2 linked regions of the Tistrella bauzanensis genome follow. The main gene of each other region encodes a partner of the protein of the gene in region 2 in a complex. Links are inferred from orthologs where the notes say so. Each region holds a gene or a part of one and is shown on either strand. Other genes may lie near its edges.

Evidence for each region.
Region 1: the proteins of IEW15_RS23150 (region 2) and tldD are in contact, whole or in part, in a solved structure (PDB 5NJ9), measured with the Escherichia coli proteins. The link is inferred for Tistrella bauzanensis from one-to-one orthologs.

Annotation. Positions count from the first base shown.
Region 1 is NZ_BMDZ01000034.1:6,578-23,414, reverse strand. The notes cover bases 6,717-9,665. They hold tldD (metalloprotease TldD), read left to right. Parts: upstream 6,717-7,441; coding sequence 7,442-8,890; downstream 8,891-9,665. Other genes in these bases: IEW15_RS14380 (TRAP transporter permease), read right to left, coding at 8,986-9,665; coxB (cytochrome c oxidase subunit II), read right to left, coding at 6,717-6,862. In the rest of the region: IEW15_RS14425 (SURF1 family protein), read right to left, coding at 1-886; IEW15_RS26370 (DUF983 domain-containing protein), read right to left, coding at 896-1,297; IEW15_RS14415 (cytochrome c oxidase subunit 3), read right to left, coding at 1,297-2,106; IEW15_RS14410 (cytochrome c oxidase assembly protein), read right to left, coding at 2,310-3,014; IEW15_RS14405 (hypothetical protein), read right to left, coding at 3,034-3,255; cyoE (heme o synthase), read right to left, coding at 3,252-4,187; ctaD (cytochrome c oxidase subunit I), read right to left, coding at 4,431-6,026; more of coxB, read right to left, coding at 6,062-6,716; more of IEW15_RS14380, read right to left, coding at 9,666-11,199; IEW15_RS14375 (TAXI family TRAP transporter solute-binding subunit), read right to left, coding at 11,302-12,264; IEW15_RS14370 (BKACE family enzyme), read right to left, coding at 12,387-13,325; IEW15_RS14365 (MurR/RpiR family transcriptional regulator), read right to left, coding at 13,415-14,413; IEW15_RS14360 (aspartate aminotransferase family protein), read right to left, coding at 14,410-15,810; IEW15_RS14355 (hypothetical protein), read left to right, coding at 16,368-16,837. UniProt on the Escherichia coli protein: Metalloprotease involved in CcdA degradation. Suppresses the inhibitory activity of the carbon storage regulator (CsrA).
Region 2 is NZ_BMDZ01000095.1:610-9,993, reverse strand. What follows is about bases 6,312-9,275. They hold IEW15_RS23150 (TldD/PmbA family protein), read right to left. Parts: upstream 8,487-9,275; coding sequence 7,137-8,486; downstream 6,312-7,136. Other genes in these bases: IEW15_RS23145 (metallophosphoesterase family protein), read right to left, coding at 8,657-9,275; IEW15_RS23155 (3'(2'),5'-bisphosphate nucleotidase CysQ), read right to left, coding at 6,312-7,061. Also shown: IEW15_RS23185 (helix-turn-helix domain-containing protein), read left to right, coding at 1-48; IEW15_RS23180 (lysophospholipid acyltransferase family protein), read right to left, coding at 166-1,143; lpxK (tetraacyldisaccharide 4'-kinase), read right to left, coding at 1,140-2,210; IEW15_RS23170 (3-deoxy-D-manno-octulosonic acid transferase), read right to left, coding at 2,207-3,526; IEW15_RS23165 (lysophospholipid acyltransferase family protein), read right to left, coding at 3,523-4,248; lipid A export permease/ATP-binding protein MsbA, read right to left, coding at 4,253-6,109; more of IEW15_RS23155, read right to left, coding at 6,195-6,311; more of IEW15_RS23145, read right to left, coding at 9,276-9,384.

The sequences.
Region 1 (16,837 bases), on a different replicon or contig from region 2:
TCGCGTATTGCAGATGATCATTGGGCATCTCGGACCGGGTCTGGCCACCGCGCGGCAGATCGCCCGGCACCGGGGTGTCATCGGCCTCGACATAGATCGGCGCCAGCTTGTGGTCGACGAAATCACCCATCAGCTTCAGGTCGATCGTAAACCAGAAATTCTCGCTCGGCCGATTGTCGGGCACGATCCAGGCGGTTGCCGGAACCCGGGCGATACCGGTAACCCGGGTGATGCCCTCGATCTGGCCGGCCGCACGGGTTTCCGGCGTCTTGTTGTCCAGCGGCACCCAGCCGCGGCTGACCAGCACGGTCTGTTCGGTGCCGCCGGGAAGGTCGGTGCGCTCGAACGGCGTCAGGATGTGATAGCCGCTATTGCCGTTCAGCGATTTCGCCGCCTGATACAGTTCCTTGTCGTGCAGGAACCGCCCGGTCATCTCCACCCGCCGGAATGCCCAGGCCTGCAAGGCCTCGGGCGTCGCATCGTCGGCGAACACCGGCAGCGGCACCGGGTCTGCTGCAAGCTGTGCCTGGCGGGTCTCGATCAGATCGGTCTTCCAGGCCAGGCGCTGCACCTGCCACACGCCGAGCCCGGCCATGATCGCAACAGCGATGATCACCAGCACCAGCAGCAGCGGTCCGTCCTTGCGGCGGATGCCGCCGTGCCCGGCACCGCCGCCATTCGCGGGCGCCCCGGTCTTCGCGGATGCCCCGGCCTTCGCGGACGCCCCGGCCTTGGCCGCGCCGCCGGCTTTCTGCGGCGCGGCGCCCTTCGGAGGCAGAGTGGCCTGCCCCTGGGCCGGGCGCTGCTCACGCGTGTGGCGCTTCGCCGCGGCCTGGCGCTTGGCGGCGGCATTGCGCCGGGCGATGGTGGGTCGTTTGGTCGACATGGGGGCGGGTCAGTCCTCGGTATCGTCGTCCTCGCGGCCGAGCCCGGCCACGCGATGGCGGTATTGCTGGGCGATCATCCAGGCTTTCATCGGTCGCAGCAGCCCCACCGACAGCACCACCGTCAGCGGCAGCCACAGCAGCAGGTGCAGCCACATCGGCGGCGCCCAGGTCAGCTCCACCCACAGCACCAGCGCCATCAGGATGAAGCCCACGATCAGGATCACGAAAGCGGCGGGGCCGTCGTCACTCGCCACCGATTGCAGGTCCAGCCCGCAGCGGTCGCAGGACGCGCGAACGGCGAGAAGCCCCCTGAACAGGCGCCCCTCGCCGCAGCGTGGACAACGGCACCCAAGGCCGGCGGCCAGCGGCGACACCGCCGGCCATGCCGGACCCTCGGGCCGGTCAGGCATTACTGGCCCCAGACATAGATCGAGACGAACAGGAACAGCCACACCACGTCGACGAAGTGCCAGTACCAGGCCGCCGCCTCGAAGCCGATATGCTTAGTGGCGCTGAACTGGTTCAGCATCGCGCGCCGCAGGCAAACCGCCAGAAAGATGGTGCCGACGATGACGTGGAAGCCGTGGAAGCCGGTCGCCATGTAGAAGGTCGAGGCATAGACGCCATCGGTGAAGGCGAAGGCGGCATGGCTGTATTCATAGGCCTGCACGCACGAGAAGAACAGGCCGAGGCCGACGGTGACCGCCAGCATCTGCACGGTGGTGCGGTTGTCGCCATCGCGCAGCGCATGATGCGCCCAGGTCAGCGTGGTGCCCGACAGCAACAGGATGGTGGTGTTCATCAGCGGCAGATGCCAGGGGTCGAAGGTCTCGATGCCCTCTGGCGGCCAGACACCGCCGACAGCCTCGGTCGGGAACAGCGAGGCGTTGAAATAGGCCCAGAAGAAGGCGACGAAGAACATCACCTCCGAGGCGATGAACAGCACCATGCCCATGCGCAGCCCGATCTGGACCACGCCGGTATGGGCCTTCTCATGCACCGACTCCTTGATCACGTCCCGCCACCAGCCGGCCATGACACCCAGCACCGCCAGGAAGCCGATCGTCAGCACGATGCCGCCGATCGAATTGCCGTGCATGTACATGACGCCGCCAGAGGCGAGGATCAGTCCGGACATGGCGCCGAGGAAGGGCCACGGGCTCGGATCGACCAGATGGTACTCGTGCACTTTGGTGTGCGCAGCGTGTGCTTCGCTCATCTTCACTCTCCTCAAGGCCGCTGCCGCATGACCTCTTGTCGGCCGGTATGCGCGGACGCGGTCCGTCCGTCTCTGCCCGGCGCGGGCGAACCATAACCATTGACCCGCAGTCCGGGTCCATCCCGGTCAGGGGCAGTTCCATGCCCGCGCCAGCAGAACCGGCGCGGCGCGCGTGCGTTTCCATCCCTAGGGGCCGGTAAGCATCAGCCGCCGGCGGGACGGCCGCTCTCCCGGCTCCGCGCGGTGTCGGCGGACACAGTCCCCGCCGCCGCCGCAAGCTTGTCGAGGGTCTGGCCGGTGCGCTCCAGATAGCTCTGCAGCCCGTCCTCGCCCAGATCGAAGAAAGTATAGGACAGCGTCACCGTCCGCACCTCCTCGACATTCCGGTCATCGGCCATCTTGGGGTCGATATAGAAGCTGACCGGCATATCGACCGACTGCCCCGGCATTAGCAGCTGCTCGGTGAAGCAGAAGCAGTCGATCTTGTCGAAATACAGGCCCATTTTCTGCGGCGTGACATTGTATGCCGCCTGCCCCAGAACCGGCCGGTCGCTGTTGTTCACCGCCTTGTAGAAGGCCAGCCGGCGTTCCCCCACCTTCACCACCACCTCGCGCTGCTCAGGAAAGAAGCCCCAGGGCATGCCGCGGGCGGTGTCGGCGTTGAACCGCACGGTCATTTCGCGGTCGAGCACCGGCACGTCGCCGCCACCCGAAATCTGGGTGGTGCCGCCATAGCCGGTGACCTGACAGAACAGGTTGTAGATGGTCGAGGAATAGGCGGTCAGAACGCTCATGCCGCCCAGCATGACGAATACGCCAGCCAGGGTGCGTCGCTTCGCGCGGCGCAGCCGGCGGTCGCCATCGCTGGCGGTGGCCTTTTTTCCCATCTCCGGATCGCGGTCGGTCATCTTCTGCCCCGGCTTCCGCTCAACTCATTTTCGCGATGGTGATGGCGAAGAACAGCGCCACCATCGCCCATAGCAGGATGAACAAGGCCCAGTTGCGCTGGCGCATGCGTTTCATCCGCGCCTGCGCCTCGGGCGATCCCGGGTCGGTGTGACCGGTCACGATCGCGCGCTGCGGATCGTATTCATCCGACGTCATCGGTGGCGTCACCCCGGCCACAGGCGGCTTGGCGGCCTTGCTCATGACCACACCCCAAGGCCCAGCGCCTTGTCGGCAACCATCAGGGCGAACTGGGCGAACAGATACAGGATCGAGAACCGGAACATCGCCTTGGGCGCCGCATCACCCTCGCTTCGCGCCACGCGCAGCGCGTGCCCCAGGAACATCAGGCTGAGCCCGCCGGCCGCGACCGCATACCAGACGCTGGCCATGCCGATCAGCCAGGGCGTCACCGACAGCGGCAACAGGGCCACGGTATAGATCAGGATCTGCTTCTTGGTCTCGCGCCGGCCGGCCACCACCGGCAGCATCGGCACGCCGGCGCGGGCATAGTCGCCATCGCGATACAGCGCCAGCGCCCAGAAATGCGGCGGGGTCCACATGAAGATCAGCGCGAACAGCACCAGCCCGCCCAGCGAGACATCACCCGAGACAGCGGCCCAGCCCACCATCGGCGGGAAGGCACCGGCGGCGCCGCCGATCACGATGTTCTGCGGCGTCGAACGCTTCAGCCACATGGTGTAGATGAAGATATAGAAGCCGATGGTCAACGCCAGAAGCGCCCCCGCCACCGGGTTCACCGCCAGCCCCATCACCACCACCGAGGCCACCGCCAGGGTCACACCGAAGGCGAGCGCGGTTTCAGGCTCCATCCGGCCCGCCGGGATCGGGCGGTCGGCGGTGCGGGTCATCACCGCGTCGATATCGCGGTCGTACCACATGTTGATGGCACCCGAGGCGCCGGCCCCGACCGCGATGCACAGCAGCGCCACGAAGGCCAGCACCGGGTGCAACTGCCCCGGCGCAAGGAAGATGCCCACAGCGCCTGTGAACACCACCAGCGACATCACCCGCGGCTTCAACAGGGCGATGAAGTCGTCGACACCCGGATCCACCGTTTGCGGGGCGGCATGCCCGGCGGAAGACGCGCTGGAGCTGTAGACGGTATCGGTCACGAGCTTTGGCCTCGGATGATCAGGACGCGACGCGGGGGACAAGCTTGCGTCGCCGACGTCCCGACGGTCGGGACGATGCGAAGGGCCTCGGAACAGAGCAGGAGCCGCGAGCCCGCCAACCAAGGCGATGTGGTCACGGCCCCGGCGCTGGCCCGACGGGCGCCCAAGTGGGACGGCTCCGGTCCGCAGGCGGCATGGGCTGCCATCTGCGGACCGGACAAGCCGGGTCTGGCACAGGCGGGCTTATTTCACCCGCGGCAGGCCGTCCTCGAAGGTGTGGAAGGGCGGCGGCGATGTCACCGTCCATTCAAGGGTGGTGGCACCCTCGCCCCACGGGCTGTCGGCGCATTTCTGGCCCGCCGTCAGGGTGCGGAACACCACGAAGACGAAGAACAGTGCGGCGAAGCCCGAGATGTAAGCCCCCATCGAGGCCACATGGTTCCAGCCCGCATACACATCCGGATAGTCCGGGATACGGCGCGGCATGCCGGCCAGGCCCAGGAAGTGCATCGGGAAGAAGGTGAGGTTCACACCGATGAAGGTCAGCCAGAAGTGGATCTTGCCCAGGGTCTCAGGATACTGGCGGCCCGACATCTTGCCGATCCAGTAATAGAAGCCCGCGAAGATCGCGAACAGCGCGCCCAGCGACAGCACGTAGTGGAAATGGGCCACCACGTAATAGGTGTCGTGCAGCACGGTGTCGACGCCGGCATTCGACAGCACCACGCCGGTGACGCCGCCAACCGTGAACAGGAAGATGAAGCCCATGGCGAACAGCATCGGGGTCTTGAACTCGATGGAGCCGCCCCAGGCGGTGGCGATCCACGAGAAGATCTTGATGCCGGTGGGAACCGCGATGACCATCGTGGCCGCCGTGAAATAGGCGCGGGTGTCCACGTCGAGACCGACAGTGAACATATGATGCGCCCACACCACGAAGCCGACCACGCCGATCGCGACCATGGCATAGGCCATGCCCAGATAGCCGAAGATCGGCTTGCGGGCGAAGGTGGAGATCACGTGGCTGATGATGCCGAAGCCCGGCAGGATCATGATGTAGACTTCAGGGTGACCGAAGAACCAGAACAGATGCTGGAACAGGATCGGGTCGCCACCCTTGGCCGGGTCGAAGAAGGCGGTGCCGAAATTGCGGTCGGTCAGCAGCATGGTGATGGCGCCGGCCAGAACCGGCAGCGACAGCACCAGCAGAAAGGCGGTGACCAGCATCGACCACGCGAACAGCGGCATCTTGTGCAGGGTCATGCCCGGCGCGCGCATGTTCAGGATGGTGACGATGAAGTTGATCGCGCCCAGGATCGACGCGGCACCCGACAGATGCAGCGAGAAGATCGCCATATCGACCGCGGCCCCGCCATGGGAGACGCTGCCCGACAAGGGCGGATAGATCGTCCAGCCGGTGCCGGCACCGCCATCGACGAAGGCCGAGCTGATCAGCAGGGCGAAGGACGGCGGCAGCAGCCAGAACGAGATGTTGTTCATCCGCGGGAACGCCATGTCCGGCGCCCCGATCATCAGCGGCACGAAGAAATTGCCGAAGCCGCCGATCAGCGCGGGCATGACCACGAAGAAGATCATGATCAGGCCATGCGCGGTGATGACCACGTTATAGAACTGATAGTCGCCGCCGAAGATCTGATCGCCCGGAGTTTGCAGCTCCGCGCGGATCAGCATCGAGAAGAAACCGCCGATCAGGCCCGCGATCACCGCGAACACAAGGTACATCACGCCGATGTCCTTGTGGTTGGTCGAGAAGACCCACCGCTTCCAGCCCGTCGGATGGTGCGCGCCGTGAGCGTCGTGTGCGCCCGCGTGTGCCATGACCAATCCCTCTTGTTGTCAGATGACGCGGAGCGTTACCGGCTCGCCAGCGCGACCCGGACGTCGCCGCCCTGGTCGACACGGGCGAACTTGCCCTGAGCTTCGGTCACCCAGTTATTGAACTCGCCCTCGGCGCGGGCTTCGATCACGATCGGCATGAAACCGTGGCGGATGCCGCAGATTTCAGAGCATTGACCGTAATACACGCCCGGCTTTTCCACGCGGAACCAGGTTTCGTTGAGGCGACCCGGCACGGCATCCATCTTCACACCGAAGGACGGCATCGCGAAGCTGTGCAGCACGTCCTCGCTGGTGATCAGCAGACGCACGGTCTGGCCCACCGGCACGACCACGCGGTTGTCGACTTCCAGCAGGCGATGACCGCCCTCAGGCAGGTCGGCCTCTTCGATCATGTTGCTGACAAAGCCGAAATTGCCGTTATCGGGGTACTCGTAAGACCAGTACCACTGATGGCCGACCGCCTTGATGGTGAGGTCCGCCTCTTCCACCTTGTCCTCGAAATAGATCAGACGGAACGAGGGAATGGCGATGACCACCAGGATCAGGATCGGCGCTACCGTCCAGGCGACTTCAAGCATCGTGTGATGCGAGCGCTTGGATGGGGTGGGATTCGACTTCCGGTTAAAGCGCAGGACCACGACGATCAGCAGCGCCAGCACGAAGATCGACACGGCAAAGGAGATATAGAGCAGGATGTCGTGCAGATTGACGACCTGTTCCATCACAGGCGTTGCCGGCGCCTGAAAGTTCAGCTGCCAAGGCTCTGCCCGTCCGTCGGCGAACGCCGCGCTGGCGGTCCCGATCAGGGCAGCCACCGCCGCGAACAGCGAAAGAATATGAAATTTCGACCTCATTCTCGGCCTTCCCCCTGCGGAATGGCTCCGCCCGTCTTCTTTGCCGGACGGCGTTCGACCACGTCCTCACGTCGCCCGTGCGGGACATTTTGCCGCACGACGCGGCCAAACCTACACCACGACCCTGCGGCTCACAAGCCGTGCGCAGACGCGTCTGCCGCGGCCCGACCACGGCCGGAACCCCGCGGTCTTGCTGCCTTTAGGCTGGAACGACCCGCATGATCCAAGAATGCGACAACTCGTCGCATGTGCCTTGAACGCGGGTCGCAGGCTACCGTTCCGGGCCGTCGGACCCGTATCCGGCCCGACCGGCAGAATGGCTGCCGGCCGCGATCCGGCGGTCCTTATAACTGCCCGTCGCCCGCTATATATACCATGATCAGTCCCTGTGCAGCTTCCATTGCGATGGAATGCCGCAGGGGCACCGTGTCACACTGGATCCGCGGTCCGCGGCACCAGCCGCAGCCGGTCCACCACCGGCCGGCCGACCGGCCACGGGCTCCGCCCCCTGCCCCGCTCCTCAGACATGAAGGCGCCACCATGCCCGATCACGCAACCGCCGCCCCCGCCGATCCCTTCTTCGCCTCGGGTGCGCTGGATCGCAGCCGGCTCGAACGCCGGGTCGCCGACGCGCTGCGCGGGGCCGATGATGGTGAACTGTTCCTTGAATACCGTCAGTCCGAAGTGCTGGGCTTCGACGACGGCCATCTGCGCTCGGCCAGTTTCGACACCGTCCAGGGTTTCGGCATGCGCGCCGTCGCCGGCGATACCGTCGCCTATGCCCATGCCAGCCAGATCGACGACGCGGCGCTGGATCGCGCCGCCGAAACCGTCGGTGCGGTGCTGCACGGTCATGGCGGCACGCTCGACCTAGCGCCGGCAAAGCCGGGCCCGGCCCTCTACCAGCCCGGCAACCCGCTGGACGTGATGCCTTTCGCCGACAAGGTGGCGCTGCTGGCGGAAATCGATGCCTGGGCACGCGCACGCGACAACCGGGTGCGTCAGGTCAGCGCCACATTGTCAGCCAACTGGCAGGTGGTCGAGATCCTGAGGCCCGATGGCAGTTCCGCGCGCGACGTGCGGCCGCTGGTGCGCATCGGGGTCTCGCTGCTGGTCGGCGAGGGCGACCGCCAGGAAAGCGGTTCAGCCGGCGCCGGCGGCCGCGCCGGCTATACCACCTGGGTCGCACCCGAACGCTGGCAGGCGCTGGTTGAAGACGCCCTCGCCCAGGCGCTGGTGAACCTGGAAGCGGCCCCCGCCCCCGCCGGCGAGATGACCGTGGTGCTGGGCCCGGGCTGGCCCGGCATCCTGCTGCACGAGGCCATCGGCCACGGGCTGGAAGGCGATTTCAACCGCCGCAAGCTGTCGGCCTTCTCGGGCCTGATCGGCGAGCGGGTGGCCGCCCCCGGCGTGACCGTGGTCGATGACGGCACCATCGCGGGCCGGCGCGGATCGATCACCATCGACGATGAGGGCACACCCTCGTCGCGCACCGTGCTGATCGAGGACGGTATCCTGAAGGGCTATATGCAGGACCGGATGAATGCCCGCCTGATGGGCACCACCGCCACCGGCAATGGCCGCCGCGAAAGCTATGCCCACCAGCCGCTGCCGCGGATGACCAACACCTATATGCTGGGCGGTGACAAGGATCCGGCCGAAATCCTGGGCTCGGTGAAGCGCGGGCTCTATGCCAAGGAATTCGGCGGCGGTCAGGTCGACATCACCTCGGGCAAGTTCACCTTCTCGGCCTCGGTCGCCTATCTGATCGAGGATGGCAGGATCACCCGGCCGGTGAAGGGCGCCACCCTGATCGGCAACGGCCCCGATGTGCTGAAGCGGGTGTCGATGATCGGCAACGACATGGCGATGGATGCCGGCATCGGCTCCTGCGGCAAGGACGGCCAGTGGGTGCCGGTCGGCGTGGGTCAGCCGACCCTGCGCATCGACGGCCTGACCGTCGGCGGCACGGAAATCGCCGCCGCCTGAGCCGTGACCGTCACCGATCGACGGAAAACCCCCGCCGGTGGCATCACCGGCGGGGGTTTTCATTGTCGACCGGGCTGGACCCGCGGCTGACCGGATCAACGCCCCGGTATCAGTTTCGCCGGCCGGGTCGGACCGGCCGTGCGCCGTTGATAGAGATAGAACAGCACGAACAGCCCCAGCGCGATCGCCTGCACCGCCAGCCGGTCCAGCACCGGGATATAGGGTGCCACGAAGCCCGGCCGGAACATCAGGAAGGCGATGGCGAACAGCGCCAGACGCTCCCACCACAGGCAGGCCCGGCCGAACCAGCCCTGCACACCGGCTGCAAAGGCGAACATCGCCGCCAGCGCGCAGATCGAGATCCAGATCAGATGGATCGGGTCGTCGATCCAGATCGCCCGGCCCGCGTCATCCACCCCCGACACCATCAGCAGATCGGTGTTGAACAGGAAGATGAACGGCAGGATCGCGGTCCGCATATCATAGGTGAAGCCCTGAATGCCGGTCTTGATCGGATCGGCCTTGGCGATCGCCGCCGCCGCATAGGCAGCCAACCCCACCGGGGGCGTGTCGTCGGCCAGGATGCCGAAATAGAACACGAACAGATGCGCCGCAATCAGCGGGAACACCAGCCCGGCATCGCCGCCCAGCTGCACGATCACCGGCGCGGTCAGCGTGGCCATGATGATGTAGTTGGCGGTGGTCGGCAGCCCCATGCCCAGGATGATCGAGGTGATCGCCGTCAGCACCAGCATCAGATAGATATTGCCGAAGCTGATCACGTCGATCAGCGTCACGAACCGGCCGACAAGGCCGGTGATGGTGACGGCACCGACGATGATGCCGGCCGCGGCCGTGGCCACGCCCACCGACACCATGTTGCGCGCGCCCATCACCAGGCCCTGGAAGATGTCGTCCAGGCCCTGGATAAAGCCGTCGCGCAGTTGCGGCCCCACCGGCTGGTCGCGGTCGCGGGTCAGCCAGGCGATGATCGGCCGCTGGATCAGCATGATCACCGCCATTGCCTCGATCGCCAGCAGCACCGACAGGGTCGCCGAGCGCTGCAGCACCACCAGGTAATAGACCAGCACCACCACCGGCACCAGAAAGTGGATACCGGCGACGAAGGTCTGGCGGAAGCGCGGCAGCTCCGATTTCGGTACCGGCTTCAGGTCCAGCTTGCAGGCTTCCAGATGCACCACATAGACCAGCGCCAGATACGAGATCACCGCCGGGATCAGGGCCGCACGCACCACGTCCAGATAGGGAATGCCCAGGATTTCGGCCATGATGAAGGCGGCGGCCCCCATCACCGGCGGCATCAGCTGGCCGTTGGTCGAGGCCGCGACTTCGACCGCGCCGGCCTTGTAGGCCGGCAGCCCCACCTTCTTCATCAGCGGAATGGTGAAGGTGCCGGTGGTGACGGTGTTGGCGATCGACGAACCCGAGACCAGTCCGGTCAGGCCCGATGCCACCACGGCGGCCTTGGCGGGACCGCCGCGCAGATGGCCCAGCAGCGAGAACGCCACGTCGATGAAGTACTTGCCGGCCCCGGCCCGGTCGAGCAGGGCACCGAACAGCACGAACAGGAACACGAAGCTGACCGACACCCCGATCGGCACCCCGAAGATGCCGGTGTCGCTGAGATACATGTCGGTCATCAGGAAATCGAGCGGCACGCCCTGATGGCGGATGATGCCCGGCATCCAGGGCCCGACGACGCAATAGATCAGGAAGACGATGGCAAGGATCGCCAGCGCCGGCCCCAATGTGCGCCGCGCCGCTTCCAACAGCAGCACGATCGCGGCGATACCGAACCAGACATCGCGTTCCAGCGGCAGACCGGCGCGCATCACGATGTTCTGGTAATCCCACCACAGGTACAGCACGGCCACCATCGAGGCCGCCAGCAGCACCAGATCATAGAACGGCACCTTGCGGGTGGCGGAGCCGGGGCCGCCGGACAGGGGCTCCAGAAGCTTCGCCAGCCGGCCATGGGGATCGCGATAGGCGGGGTAGCACAGGAAGGTCAGCACCAGGGCGAAGGTCAGGTGAAACACCCGGGCCAGGAACTGGTCGAAGGGCACATAGGCGATGTACAACTGGAACGCCGACCAGCCCAGGCAGACCGCCACGATCAGCCAGCGCATCATCCGGCTGTCCGGGTGGCGGGCACCGGCCTCGACCTGGGCGACCAGCGCCTCTGCCGCGGCGGTGTCGCCGACGTCGAGATCCGGATCCTGTGCCGGGCCTGCCCCTGACATGCCGCCTGCGGGCGTCTTGCGCCCTCCCGCTCCGGATGTGGCCATCGGCCCCCCCTCTCGCCCTTGGTCATCAAGTCCGTGGTTCAGAACGAATGGCAGGCGTGCGGCCCGGTCCCCCACCGGGCCGCACGCCTGCCGGGCTGGCGATTACATCCAGCCCTTTTCCTTGAAGTACGTCTCGGCACCAGGATGCAGCGGCGCGGTCAGACCGTCGAGCATCGACTTGGGATCAAGATCCTTGAACGCCGCGTTCGACGCCTTGAAGGCATCGAAATTGTCGAAGAAGGTCTTCACGAAGTTGTAGACCGTCTCTTCCGACACATCCGAGCTGGTCACCATCGTCGCCTTGACCGCATAGGTCTCGGTCGGCTCGTCGACACCGCGATAGGTGCCGGCGGGGATGGTGGTCATCACGTAATAGGGCCGCTCCTCGACGAACTTCTTGATCGCATCCGAGTTGATGTCGACCAGATCGATCTGGGTCGAATTCGCCGGATCCTCGATCGCCGCCGACGGATTGCCGACGGTGTAGAAGAAGGCATCGACCTTCTGGTCGACCAGCGCGCGCGAGGCCTCGCCCTGCTGCAAGCCCTGGGCGTTCAGATCCTTCTCAGGGTCCAGGCCATACATCTCCAGCACGTCCATGGCGTTACCGCGCTGACCCGAGCCGGGGTTGCCGATATTGACCGACTTGCCCTTCAGGTCGTCGACCGACTTGATGCCGGTGTCCTTGCGGGTCACCAGCAGCACGGTTTCGGGATGCACCGAGAACACGCTGCGCAGGTTCTCGACCTTCTTGCCGTCCCAGTCGGCGGCGCCGTTCCAGGCGTTGTAATTGGCGTCGGACTGGGCCACGCCGAAATCGAGCAGGCCACGGCTGACGGCATTGACGTTGAACACCGAACCCAGCGCCGGGCGGCCGACGCAGTTCAGCTTGTCGGCCGCCTGCTTGTTGATGATCGCGCAGGCCTGCAACGCCACCTGATAATAGACACCGGTAACGGCGCCGCCGCCGATCAGGATGTCGGTGGCAGCCAGGGCCTGGCCGCCGCCCAACGCCATGCCACCGGCAAGAACACTGGCCGCGAGGGCTGATTTACGAACAAACATCGCTCTCCCTTTCATAAGTCACTGTTATCCCCTGATACACGCAGCCCGACCCGATGACGATGGGCAAGGTGCGATCCGGCCATGGCCGGATTCAGGCCAGACCAGATTCAGGCTGGCCCGGTTCAGGCCAGGCCGAAGATGCGGCGTGCCGCCGCGGCATCGGCCAGCGGCCGGCCCAGGGCATCGGCCACCGCCACAGCCTGGGTGATCAGCGCCGCATTGTCGGGCGCCGTCCGGCCATTCTTCAGGTTCATGTTGTTCTCGAACCCCAGCCGGGCATGTCCGCCCAGTGCCACCGCGGCGCCGGTTGCCGCAAGCTCGGCGGCACCGAAGGCGCACACCATCCACGGGTCATCGAAGCCGGTATCCGACTGGGCGGCCAGATAGCCGACCAGTTCGCCCACCCGGCCACCGCCGGGGGCATAGCGTCCCAGAACATACAGCACTGGTGCGGCGCCGCCCGCCAGGGCCAGCGCCCCGCCCATCGCCGGCAGCACACCCCGGTCGCGCAGTCGCGCCAGACGATAGACATCGGCCGCGTCGTACAGAATCCATTGCCAGCCACAGCCGGCCGCGCCCAGATCCTCAAGCAATCCCTGCAAGGCGGCTTCAGCCACAGGGTCGGCGGCTCCCTTGTCGATCGGCGGCAGGAACTCCCGCAAAGCCAGCGAACAGAAGCCCGGCATCAGCGCCCGCATCGCCGCAATCTGGTCCGGCGCCCGATAGATGCCTGCCGCCTCGCTGGTCGCCTGGATCAGCAGCCGGTCACCCACCGCATCCTCGACCGCCGCAACCGCCGCACGATACCGGTCGGGGTTAAGGCTGTGGCGGCCATTGTCGTCACGCACATGCAGATGGATCATCGCGGCACCGGCATCGGCGGCCCGGACCGCCACATCCGCCAGTTCGGCCGGCCCCACCGGCAGACGTGGATGATCGCCATGGCCGCGCCGGGCACCGTTGGGCGCCACGGCCAGCAACACCGGTTCGGCCGCCGGCTCTGCCGGCGTCGATGGGCTGGACGGCTCCGCAGCCGGGGGCACGGCGGGTGCGTCGGTCATCCCTGGGCTTGCCTCTTCAATTCGGGAGTGGGCGCGATGATCGGCCACCGGCGACAGCCGGGGCAGTGCTGTCGACCGATCATCCATCATCATTCAGGGCTTGTCTGCCCTTGATTTCCAGCAGGCCCTGCGGTTGAACGATCATTGCGCCGCATACGCCGCCGGCCGACCGGCCATTGCGCGCCGCCATCGACAAATGTGCGGAATCCATCGAGATGGGCTTCGGCCGCCGCCACGCGATCATCGGCCGCCGTGCCGCCCGCCACCGCCACCAGCCCGACCAGGGCCTGAGACAGCGCCAGCCCGCCGGTCAACGAGCGGAACACGCCCGGCCCGTCATGGGCCATGGTCAGCACATGGCCGGCATAGGCCGCCACCGGCGCATCGGGGCTGTCGGTGATGGCGATCACCGTGGCGCCGGCCCCGGCGGCGAACACCGCGGCGTCGCGGGTGCTGCGGGCATAGCGGGCGATGGTCACCGCCACCAGCACGTCGCCGGCGCCCAGCCCGCGCAGCGCATCCGGCAGCAGGCCGGCCGCGTCGCCGGCCAGCACCACCCCCGGCCGCACCAGATCCAGCGCATAGGCCAGATAGAAGCCCAGCACATGGCATTTGCGCTGCCCCACCACCACCACCCGGCGGGCACCGGCCAGGGCGGTTGCCGCGGCCGCCAGCGCCGGCACCCTGTCATCGCTCAGGGTGCGATCAAGATTGGCGCGGTCGGCGGCCAGATATCCGGCGATCAGCGCCGCCGGCTCTCCGGGGGCGGCAATCCGGTGCAGGCGCCGCGCGCGATCGGCATAGCCGCCGGCGCCGGCCGCCACCAGCCGCGCCCGGAACACCGCCGCCAGATCGGTGAAACCGGCAAAGCCCAGCCGCTCGGCCAGCCGCACGAAGCTGGCCGGCACCACCCCGGCCTCGTCGGCCAGCCGGCGCATCGACACCACGGCCACCCGGTCGGGATGGTCGAGCAGATGGCGGGCAGCCCGGCGCAGTTGCGGGCTCAGATCATCCAGCGCACCGGCGATCCGCGCCAGCACAGTGTCGGGATCGCGGGCTTCAGGGTCCGGGGCGTCGGGGGCCGTCATGCGGCGCGCAGGCCGGCATCGGCCATCGCCCGGTCGATCGCCTGGCCCAGCCGCTCCACCGCCAGGGCCAGTTCGTCCTCGGTGGCGATGAAGGGCGGCGCCAGCAGGATATGATCGCCATCGATGCCATCGGCGGTGCCATTGCCCGGATAGCAGATCAGGCCCAGATCGAAGGCCGCCGCCTTGATCCGCTTCGCCAGCCCGGCCGTGGCGGGAAACGGCCGCTTGCTCGCCCGGTCGGCCACCAGTTCGATGCCGCGGAAGAAACCGCGGCCACGGATATCGCCGACCTCGGGCCGCGCGCCCAGACCGTCGCGCAACAAGCCCTCGAACGTCGCGTCCAGGCCACGCACACGCGCCACCAACCCGTCGTCGCGGATCACCTCCTGCACCGCCAGCGATGCGGCGCATGCAACCGGATGGCCCATATAGGTGTGACCGGTCATCAGCCCCAGCCGGCCATGCAGCACCACATCGGCGATCGCATCCGACACCAGCACCGCGCCGATCGGCTGATAACCCGCCCCCAGACCCTTGGCCATGGCGATCATGTCGGGCGCCACGCCATCGGCCTCACAGGCATACAGATAGCCGGTACGGCCCATGCCGCACATCACCTCGTCCAGAATCAGCAGCACGCCATGGCGGTCGCAGATCTGACGGATCGCCTTGAAATACCCCTCGACCGCCGGCACCGCGCCAAGGGTCGCCCCCACCACCGGCTCGGCCACGAAGGCCAGCACCGTCTCAGGGCCCAGCACCCGCAACTGGTGCTCGAATTCCGCCGCCAACCGCTGACCATAGGCGATGTCGGTTTCGTCTGCCGCGCGATGCCGCCAGGCATAGCAGGGTGAGACATGCACCACATCATCGATCACCCAGGGCAGGAAGGGCCGCCGCCGGCCGGTATTGCCGGTCGCCGACAGGGCGCCGAGGGTGTTGCCATGATAGCTCTGGCGCCGCGCGATCACCCGTGTGCGTGCCAGATCGCCGCGCTCGACCGCATATTGCCGGGCGATCTTCAGCGCGCTCTCGATCGCCTCGGACCCGCCCGAGACGAAACAGGCCCGGCCGATGCCCTCTGGCGCGCCCTCGACCAGCATCTCGGCCAGCCGTTCCATCGGCTCGTTGGTGAAGAAGCCGGTATGGGCGAAGGCAACCTTGTCGAGCTGGGCCATGATCGCGTCGCGCACCCGCCGGTTGCCATGCCCCAGACACGACACCGCGGCACCGCCGGAGGCATCCAGATATCGCCGCCCCTCGGCATCGATCAGCCAGCACCCCTCGCCGCCCACCGCCACCGGCAGGACATCGCCGGTATGGCGGTGCAGGACATGAGAGGTCGCGCGGTTGCGGCGCAGCGGGGCTTCGGATACGGGCGAGGGTCGGTCCGACATGGGTCATCATCCGGAGCAGGAGAGCGGCGGGGAACAGGTGCCGGGATGATGCTAGGCCGTTGAAAATGGGGGCGCAACATCTGTTTCAATGAAACATGTAATGGATATGTGTTTCATTTTAGAGGACATCCGCGGCAGCCGGCGCCGAGCGTTATGATGGATGCAGCATACGATATTCCAGCGTCTTACGCGATGACCCGCGCATGATATATCGCCCCGTAAGCATGCCTGGCGGCAGGCCGGCGGGATCCAACGAAAGTTGTCTATTGACAACTTTTTAAATGGGCGTCATATGTCAAACAGACCACATCACCCCGATTAAGGACATTGAAGCAGCTCTATGCGTCCTTGAAGCATCAGGTTGGCAGATCCATACAGCAAAAGGGCGAAGTGCTCACGCCTGGGGCTATGTGATGTGCCCGGCCAATATGGCGAATGATTGTCGTGGTGGCGTATTCTGCAGGATGTCGGTGTGGAGTACACCAAGGCAGCCGGCGGATCACGCCCGTCAATTGATCCGAAAAGCCAAAGGTTGTTTGATCTCGGAGCCATGAGCCATGACCGATGACACCGTCTTCGAATTTGATCTGGTCTTCTCGCTGCCGGCCGATGCCGCCCCTGAGGCCGACATCCTTGATGCCGTCTTCGAGGCCGGCTGCGATGATGCGGTGGCGGGTCTTGGCGCACCCGGCATGATCGGCTTCGCCTTCCGCCGTCGGGGCCGCGACGGCGAGGCGGTGATCGCGGCCACCGTGGCGCAGATTCTGCCGGCGCTGCCGACCGGCAGCCGGCTGCGCGAGGTGAAGCCCGATCTGGTCAGTCTGGCCGAGGTGGCCGCACGGCTGGCGATCAGTCGTCAGGCACTCCAGAAACGGCCGATGCCGGCGCCATCACAGGCGGGATTGTATCGGGCGGCCGAAATCGCCGGCCATCTGCGCGCCAGTCCCGGCCGGATCGCGCAGGCCCTGGCCGGGTCGGAAGCGTGGTTCGCCGCGGCACCGGCGGCGCAGCGCCTGAATGCGCGCCT
Region 2 (9,384 bases):
GATGACGTGCCGACGCTGCCCAACGGTCGCAAAAAGACGACACGCTGACGACAACCGTCATCCCCCCAAAACCCAGGGGGCCCACGGGGGCCTTCGGCCCCCGTGCCTCTTCCCGCTTCGTCCCGCGTCCTGCCCCCCGCCCGCGTCCTCCGTCGCCGGCCCGGATCAGTCCGGCCAGCGTTTATGGACCCAGAACCACAGATCGGGGCGGGCGCGGATCCAGTTTTCCAGGCGGGTGTTGACCAGCCGGGCCAGGCGGTCGGCGGTCTGGTCGGGGGTTTCGCCGGGCAGGGGGGTTGGTTCGATGGGGGGGTCGATGATCACGCGGAAGCGGGGGCCGTGCAGGCGTTCGACGCGGGCGGTGACCAGTGGCGCGTTGAAGCGGACGGCGAATTCGGTGTGGGCGGTGGTCGACATGGCGTCGCGGCCGAAGAACGGCAGGGCGGTGCCGGTGTTGAGTTTCTGGTCGATCAGCAGCGCCAGATGGCCGCCGGCCTTGAGGCGCTTGATGATCTCGCGGGCGGTGCGGGCACCTTTGGGCAGGAAATCGGTGGCGCCGCCGGCGCGGTGGCGCGAGGCCTGGATGAGTTGTTCGACGGCGGTGTCGTTGGCGGCGCGATAGACCTGGGTGAGTTCGATACCCTGTTGCGTGGCGACCAGAGAGGCCAGTTCCCAGTTGCCGAAATGGCCAGAGACGAAGATGCCGGGGCGGTTGTCGTCGCGGACGGTGAACACATGCTCGCCGCCGATCACCTCCACCCGGTCGGGGTCGGCGCCGGTGCAGTCGAAGCGGTCGAGATGCACCACTTCAAAGGCGGTGCGGCCCAGATTGTCCCACATGCCGCGCAGGATGGCCTCGATTGCCGGTGCGTCGAGATCGGGGAAGGCGCGGGCGATGTTGCGGCGGGCGATGCGGCTGACCTTGATCCGCGGCCCGATGGTGCGGGCGAGCCAGGCGCCGGTGGCCGAGGCCCGTTCCAGGCCGATCATGCGGGCGAAGCCGAAGGCCGCGCGCGCGCCCAGGCTTTCCAGCCAGCGGCGCGGGGTCATCGGCGGGGTCTCATAGGCCGGCGTGGTGGTCGCAGGGCTGTTGGTCGCGCCGGGGCTGCCGGTTGCGGTGGGTTTGTGGTCGGAAGCGGTCATCTGCGGCGTCCGTGGCCATCCTCGCGCCCGGCATGGCCATCGAGCACCGAGGGCCGGCCGGGGGCCGGGTCGGGGCGGGGGCTGCGCGGGTCGATGCGGTCGAGCAGACGGTCGAGCGGGTCGGCATCCAGCCATTCCAGGCTGATGGTCAGGTAGTCGACCAGATCGCGGGCTTCGGGGGGCAGGCGCACCAGATCCTTTTCGGTGGTGACGAGCACGGCATCCATGCGATGCGCCACTTCCACCAGCCGGGCGATTTCATCGGGGGCATAGGGGTGGTGGTCGGGAAAGGACCAACTGCCGGCGATGCGGCAGCCGATGGCGCGCAGCGTGTCGAAGAACTTCTCAGGCCGGCCGATGCCGGCGAAGGCCACGACCTTGCGGTTGCGCAGCCGGCGGGTTTCGGGGCCGGGCACGGTGACGGCGCGCAGCACCGGCCGGTCGAAGGGCAGGCGGGCGGCGACATCGACGCTGTCTTCGCCCACCACCACCACGCCATCGGCGCGCGCCAGCCCCTGGGCCAGCGGTTCGCGCAAGGGGCCTGCCGGCATCACCCGGCCATTGCCGAAGCCATAGCCGCCATCGACCACGATCAGCGACAGATCCTTGATGATCGCGGGGTTCTGGAAGCCATCATCCAGAATGACGATATCGGCGCCGGCGGCGGCGGCGGCGCGCGCGCCGGCCACCCGGTCGCGCGCCACCCAGGTCGGCAGGCGGCGGGCGATCAGCAGCGCCTCGTCGCCGACCTGATCGGCGCGGTGGGCGATGGGGTCGACCAGGGTGGGGCCGCGAACGCTGCCGCCATAGCCGCGCAGCACCACATGCGGCCGGCGGCCGCGGGCGCGCAGCCGGTCGGCGATGGCCAGGGCGGTGGGGGTCTTGCCGGCGCCGCCGGCGGTGAGGTTGCCCACGCACAGCACCGGCACCCCGGCATTGGCCGGGCGCACCGCCAGCCGGCGGATGCTGCCCGCCAGACGGAAGATCAGGGTCAGCGGCGCCAGCGCCGCGATCAACAGGCGGTCGAGCGTGGTTGGGTCGCGTCCCCAGAATTCCGGTGCCTTCACGAGACCTCTCCTGATGCCGCGGGGGCGGCTGTGGCCGGATCGACCAGCGGCAGAACCGCCGCCACGATCCGGGCAAGCCCGGCGGAGCCTTCGGCGGCGACGCTGCCCGCTGCCGCGGCCAGATCGTTGCGTGCCGCCGGATCGGCCAGCAGGCGGGCCACCGCATCGGCCAACCCGGCCGCATCGGCCACCACCAGCATGGCGCCGGCGGTCCGGAAGCGGGCGGCGAGGCTGGCGAAATTGCCCAGATGCGGGCCGGTCAGGATGGCAGCGCCCAGCCGCGCCGGTTCCAGCAGGTTATGCCCGCCCACCGGCACAAGCGAGCCTCCTATAAACGTGATGGCGATTGCGCGGAAAAAAACCCCCAACTCGCCCAATGTATCGGCGAGATACAGATCGGTCGCGGCATCGGGCAGCGCGCTGGTGGCGCGGCGGGTGACGGTGAAGCCGGCGGCCTCGGCCTCGGCGGCGATGGCGGCGCCCCGCTCGGGATGGCGGGGCACGATCACGGTCAGCAGATCGGGATAGGCGGCGCGCAGGCGAAGGGCTGCGGCCAGAACCAGCGCTTCCTCGCCCGGATGGGTGCTGGCGGCCAGCCAGACCGGCCGGCCGGCGATGGCGGCCACCAGCGCGTCCAGCACCACCGGATCGGCCGGCAGCGGCTCGGCCGCGTCCTTCAGATTGCCGGGGGCCGCGACCGGGCGGCCCAGCACGGCCTGAAACCGGGCGGCGCTGTCGTCATCCTGGGCCAGCAGCGGCCGGAAGCCGCCGATCAGCCGCCGGGCCAGCCCCGGCATCGCCACCCAGCGCCGGGCAGAGGTCGCCGACATCCGGGCATTGACCAGGGCGCGGGGGATCTGGCGCCGGTCCAGCCCGTCGAGCAGGTTGGGCCAGATCTCGCTTTCCACGAACAGGGCGGCATCGGGGCGCCAGTGGGTCAGGAACCGGTCGACCGCCTGGGGGGTGTCGACGGGCGCGAACTGGTGCAGCGCGCCGGGGCCCAGCCGGTCGGCCATCAGCCGGGCCGATGTGACGGTGCCGGTGGTGACCAGGAAGTGGACGGCCGGGCTTGACATGGCGGCGCGCAGGCGGTCGATCAGCGGCAGCAGCGACAGGCTTTCGCCGACGCTGGCGCCATGCAGCCAGATCAGCCGGCCATCGGGCCGGGGCAGGCCGGCATGGCCCAGCCGTTCCGGCCAGCGGCTGTCATGCTCGCGGCCCTGGCGGCGGCGGCGGTCCAGATGCCGGGCGACCAGCGGCGCGCCGATCCGGGCGATGCCGCGATAGACGCCCAGGGCGATGCCGGCCCCGGTCATGGCGCGGCATCCTGCGCGGATGGCGGCGGTGGCAGGGGCAGCGGCTCATGCCCGGTCAGGCGGTCGGCCTCGGCGGTGATCCGGTTCAATTCATCCTCGATCGCCTGACGGGCGTGGTCGAGTGCCGCGGCATCGGCATCGCGGGCGACATGGATGGGCTCGCCCCAGATGAACACGCCGCGGCTGAACGGCATCGGCACCATGAACCGGTCCCAGGTGCCCAGCAGGCGCCTGCGGCGCAGGCCCACCGCCGCCGGGATCACCGGCACGCCCGCCAATTTGGCGATGCTGGCGATGCCGCCGCTGGCGCGCTGGCGGGGGCCGCGCGGCCCGTCGGGGGTGACGCCGGCATATTGGCCGGCGCGGATCGCCTTGACCATCTGGCGCAGGGCCGCGGCACCGCCCTTCGACGATGATCCGGCGATCGATCCCAGGCCGAAATGGGCGATGGTGTCGGCGATCAGCCGGCCGTCGCGATGCTGGCTGATCAGCATGTTCATCGGCACCCCCGCCCGCCAGACATAGGGCATCATCAGCAGCCGGCCATGCCAGAAGGCCAGAATGAACGGCTGGCCATTGTCCCAATGGGCATTGGCGGGGCCGGCGCCGATCACCTGAAAGCGGCCGGTGGCATGGGCCAGCCGGATATAGGCGGCGGCCAGCCGGCAGGCGAGGCGCTGCGCGGTTTCGCTTTTCAGCCAGCGTTTGATCAGCCCGGCCATCGGGTCAGCGGCCCGGCGCTGGGGGTGAGGCGGTGGAGCTGTCGGCGGCCGCTGGTTCGGCGGCGTCGCCATGATCGGCGAATTGCAGCGCGTGCAGCCGGGCATAGGCGCCGCCGGCGGCGATCAGCTCGCTGTGGCTGCCCTGTTCGATCACCCGGCCGCGATCCATCACGCAGATCAGATCGGCATCGATGATCGTCGACAGCCGGTGGGCGACGACCAGCACGGTGCGGCCGGCCATCAGCCGGGCCAGCGCGTCCTGCACCGCGCGTTCGCTTTCGGTATCCAGCGCCGATGTCGCTTCGTCGAGCAGCAGGATCGGGGCGTTCTTCAGCATGGCACGGGCGATGGAAATCCGCTGCCGCTGGCCACCCGACAGGTTGGATCCATGCTCGCCGACCAGGGTGTCATAGCCCTGCGGCAGCCGGGTGATGAAGTCATGGGCGGCGGCATCGCGGGCGGCGGCCTCGACCTCGGCATCGCTGGCATCGGTGCGGCCATAGCGGATATTGGCGGCGACCGTGTCGTTGAACAGCGTCACCTCCTGCGAGACCAGGGCGATGGCGGCGCGCAGCGACGACAGGGTGACGGCGCGGATATCGGCGCCGTCGATGGTCAGCCGGCCGCCATCCAGGTCGTAGAAGCGCGGGATCAGGTTGATGACGGTGGATTTTCCGGCGCCGGAGGCGCCCACCAGCGCCACCCGCCGGCCGGCCGGCACGTCGAGCGTCAGGCCGTCGAGTGCCGGCGCGCCCTCGCCATAGGTGAAGCGGGCATCCTCGAACCGGATGGCACCGCGCACCGGGCCGCCGGTCAACTCGGTCAGCGGCCGGGCGCCGGGGGCGTCGGTGATGCGCACCGGCATGTCGATCAGCTCGAACACCCGGTGGGCGGCGGCCAGCCCCTCTTGAAGATTGGCGTTCAGATTGGCGAGCGTCTTGGCCGGGCGATAGGCCATCAGCAGGGCGGTGACGAACGAGAAGAAGGCGCCGGGCGTGGTTTCGCCCGCCACCACCTGCGCGCCGCCATAGAAGATCACCAGCCCCACGGCGACACCGCCCAGGGTTTCCATGATCGGCGAGGCGGCGGCACGGATGCGCTCGGCCTTGCCGGTCAGGCGATAGATCTCCTCGACCGTGCGGCCCATGCGGCGGCCTTCATAGGCCTCCATGCCATAGGCCTTGACGTGGCGGGCGCCCAGGAAGGTTTCCTCAAGGATGCCGGTCAGCCGCCCCACCTGATCCTGCGCGCGATCCGACACCTTGCGCATCCGCCGGCCCAGCCTGGAGATGGGCAGAATGGCGATCGGGAACACCACGAAGGCGATGATCGCCAGCAGCCAGTCCTGCCAGAACATCAGCCCGACCAGGAAGATCACGGTCAGGCTTTCCTTGGCCAGACTGGTCATGGCGGCGGCGGCGGATTTGCGCACCAGTTGCACGTCATGGGTGAAGCGCGCGATCAGCCGCCCGGCGCCGGTCTGGTGGAAGAAGGCGAGGTCGGCGCTCATCAGTCGGCTGTACATCCGGTGCTGAAGATCGGCGACCACGCGCGTGCCCAGGCGCTCCATCAGCACCCGCTCGACATAGGTGGCGAAGCCGTTGATCGCGGCCAGCGCCAGCACGGCGGCCGGCACCAGCAGCAGCATGGTTTCGTCGCGCTTCAGGAACACGTCATCCAGCACCGGCTGCATCAGCCAGGCATTGGCGGCGGTGGCGGCGGCGGTGACCACCATCGCCACCACCGCCAGTGCGATCCGCCGCCAATAGGGCTTCAGATGCTCCCGCGACAGGCGCGCGACCAGCGCCTTGCTGGTGGGGGCACCGGCGGGCAGGGGCGATGACTTCCGGCGACGCGACATGGGGTGCGGTGGGTTCCGTTGAAGGCGGTGATGCGGCGGATGCAGGTTCAAGGCCAGTGCAGGTTCAAGGCCAGACGGCCGATCCTCAATCCAGCGGTTCTACGCCAGCCACGGCGACGGTGCCAGCCGGATCGCTGCCAAGCCGTATCATCAGCGCCGCATGCAGGGCGGGGTTGGCGGCGATCAGCGACGGGTGCTCGGTGCTGTCGGGTCGGGCATAGACCAGATCGCGGCCCAGGGCATCGGTCATCCGGCCGCCGGCCTCGGCGATCATCAGATCGGCGGCGGCGATGTCCCAGTCGTTCTTGGGGCGCAGCGACACCGCCGCGTCGAAACGCCCGGCCGCGACCAGCGCCAGCTTATAGGCGATCGAGCCCAGCGCGATGACGGCGCTGCCGTCCAGCCCCGGCCCCCAGCGCTTTTCCTGCAATTCCCGGCGCGAGACCAGCAGCCGTGCCGCCATCGGGTCGGCCTCCGACGCCACCCGGCAGGCGGCGCCGTTCATCCGGAAGCCGGTGCCGGCGGCGGCCTCGAAGAACTCGCCCGTGGCCGGGTTGAACACCTGCGCCAGCACCGGCCGGCCGGCTTCGACCAGCGCCACCGAGATGGTGAATTCCGGCCGGCCGTCCAGAAAGGCGCGGGTGCCGTCGATCGGGTCGACCACCCACACCCGCGGCCGGGCGCGTTCCGACAGATGGGCGACGCTTTCCTCCGACAGCCAGCCATAGCCGGGGCGGGCGTGCAGCAGGTGGTCGCGCAGCACGGTGTCGACCGCGATGTCGACCTCGCTGACCGGGTTGTCGCCGCCCTTGTCCCAGTTGACCGGCGATTTGCAGAACGCTTCCATGGCGATACGGCCGCCGGTGCGCAGGGCGCGCTCCAGCAGCATGCGGTCGTCCAGCAGATCGGGGCTCAGGCTGCCTTCCGGCAGGGCGTGCAGGCTGTCGGTCATGAAGCGGGCTGTCTCCCTCCGGCGGTTGGTCTGCCCGGGTTATGCATTGGTGTTCGGGTCATGCATCGGTGTGGCTCAGGCGCCGGCGACGGTCAACCCCTCCACCGCCAGCGACGGCGCATCGGTGCCGCTGCGGAATTCCAGGTCCGATGCCGGGCGGATCGACATCAGCATATCCTGAAACCGGCCGGCGACGGTGATCTCGTTGACCGGATAGGCGATCTCGCCATTCTCGATCCAGAAGCCGGCGACACCCTGGCTGAAATCGCCGGTGACGATATTGACGCCCGATCCCATCAGTTCGTCGACCAGCAGCCCGGTGCCGATCTCGCGGATCAGGTCGGCGCGGCTGATCTCGCCCGGTGCCAGATACAGATTGCTCGATGCCGGGCTTGGCGCCGATCCGGCCCCGCGTGCGGCATGGCCGGTGGTCTTCAGGCCAAGCTGGCGGGCGGAGCGGCAATCGAGCAGCCAGCTTTTCAGCACGCCGCCCTCGACCACGGTCAGCGTGCCGCCGGCGATGCCCTCGCCGTCGAAGGGGTGAGAGGCGGGGGCGCGGTGGCGGAACGGGTCGTCGATGATGGTGAAGGCGTCGCTGGCGATCTTCTCGCCCATGCGGTCCTTCAGGAAGCTGGTGCCGCGCGCGACCGCGGCGCCGTTGACCGCCGAGGCGATGGCGCTGACCATCACCCGCGACACCCGGCGGTCGAAGATCACCGGCACCCGCGCGGTTTTGGGCCGGCGCGGCGACATGCGCTCAACCGTGCGCTCGCCGGCGGTGCGGCCGACGGTGGCGATGTCGTCGAGATCTTCGACGAAGCGCTTCGAGGTGTAGTCATGGCCGCGCACCATGTTCAGCCCCTCGCCCGCGATGGTGCTGGCGCCGACGGTGAAGCGGCTGGTGCGATAGGCGCCGCGGAAACCGTTCGAGGCGGCGAGGGCGATCATCATATGGGATTGCGAGGCGCTGGCGCCCTCGGAATTGGTCACCCCCGGCACGGCACGGGCGGCCTCCTCGCAGGTCTCGGCCCAGCCCAGAAGCTGTTCGGCGGTGAACTCGGTGGGGTCATAGATGTCCAGCGCCGGGATGTCGCGGGCGATCTGGTCGGGGTCGGCCAGGCCGGCGAACCGGTCTTCGGGCACGGCATTGGCCATGGCGACGGCGCGTTCGGCCAGGGCATCCAGGCTTTCGGGCCGCAGATCGGCGGTGGAGACGATCGCCTGCCGGCGCCCGACCAGCACCCGCAGGCCCAGATCGCCGCCATCCGACCGGGTCAGTTCCTCGATCTTGCCCAGCCGGCGCTGCACCGACAGGGCCTTGCCGTCGATCCTGAGCGCATCGGCGCTGTCGGCACCGGCGCGTTTGGCGCGGGCGATCAGGTCGTCGAGCAGGTCGAGTGCGTTTCCAAGTTCGGTATCGGCCATCTGGTCCTCGCGGGTGGTGCGGCACGGGTCGGCGCCGCCGGATCGGGCGGCCGGGGCGGAGCCTGCCCCGATGCCGCCCGCCCCGACGCCGTAAGCCCTGGATATGGGGCGACGTGCCGCCGAACACCAGCGCCGGAGGCCTGATGATCGACCGGATGTCGGATGATCCGTCAGCGATGCGGCGGATAGACCTCGTGGGCGACGTCGTCGATCACGAAGGTATCGAGCCCTTCGGGTGTGAGCAACCGGCTCTCGACCGAACCGTCATCGCCCAGGATGTGCAGGGTGGCGCCCAGGCGCTTTTCACCGGGCAGGTCGGCGGGGGCCAGCTTGTCGACGATGAAGCCCGATGAGGCGCCGAAGGCATAGACGGTGTCGTCGCGGCGGATGATCCGGGCGGTGTGCAGATGGCCGCTGGCCACCAGCCGGATGGTGCCGGCGCGGATCGCCGCCAGATAGGGCGCGCGGGCGGCGCCGGGCACCGTCCAGTAGCCGCGATCCTCTTCGTCCGGGTCGTTCAGGAACAGTGGCTTGTGCAGGAACAGCGCCACCGGCCGCGCCTCGGCCAGGGCACGCGCCAGCACGGTCTCGACCCAGGCGGCCTGTTCGGCCTCGCGCGCATGGCCCGATCCCATCAGCATGGCGTCCACGCCCAGCAACAGCCAGCGGCCGGCCTCGCGCAGCCAGCGATCGGGGCCGAAATGGGCGTCCCAGCGCGCCAGCCGTTCGTCATTCACCGCCTGGTGATGGTCGGGGTTTTCGCTGCCGACATCATGATTGCCGGGCACCGCCAGCCAGTCCAGCCCCAGCCCGTCCATCAGCGCGCGGCAATGGGCCATGTCCTCGGCCATATCGGCGCCATCGACGGTGACATCGCCGGTATGCACCACCAGATCGG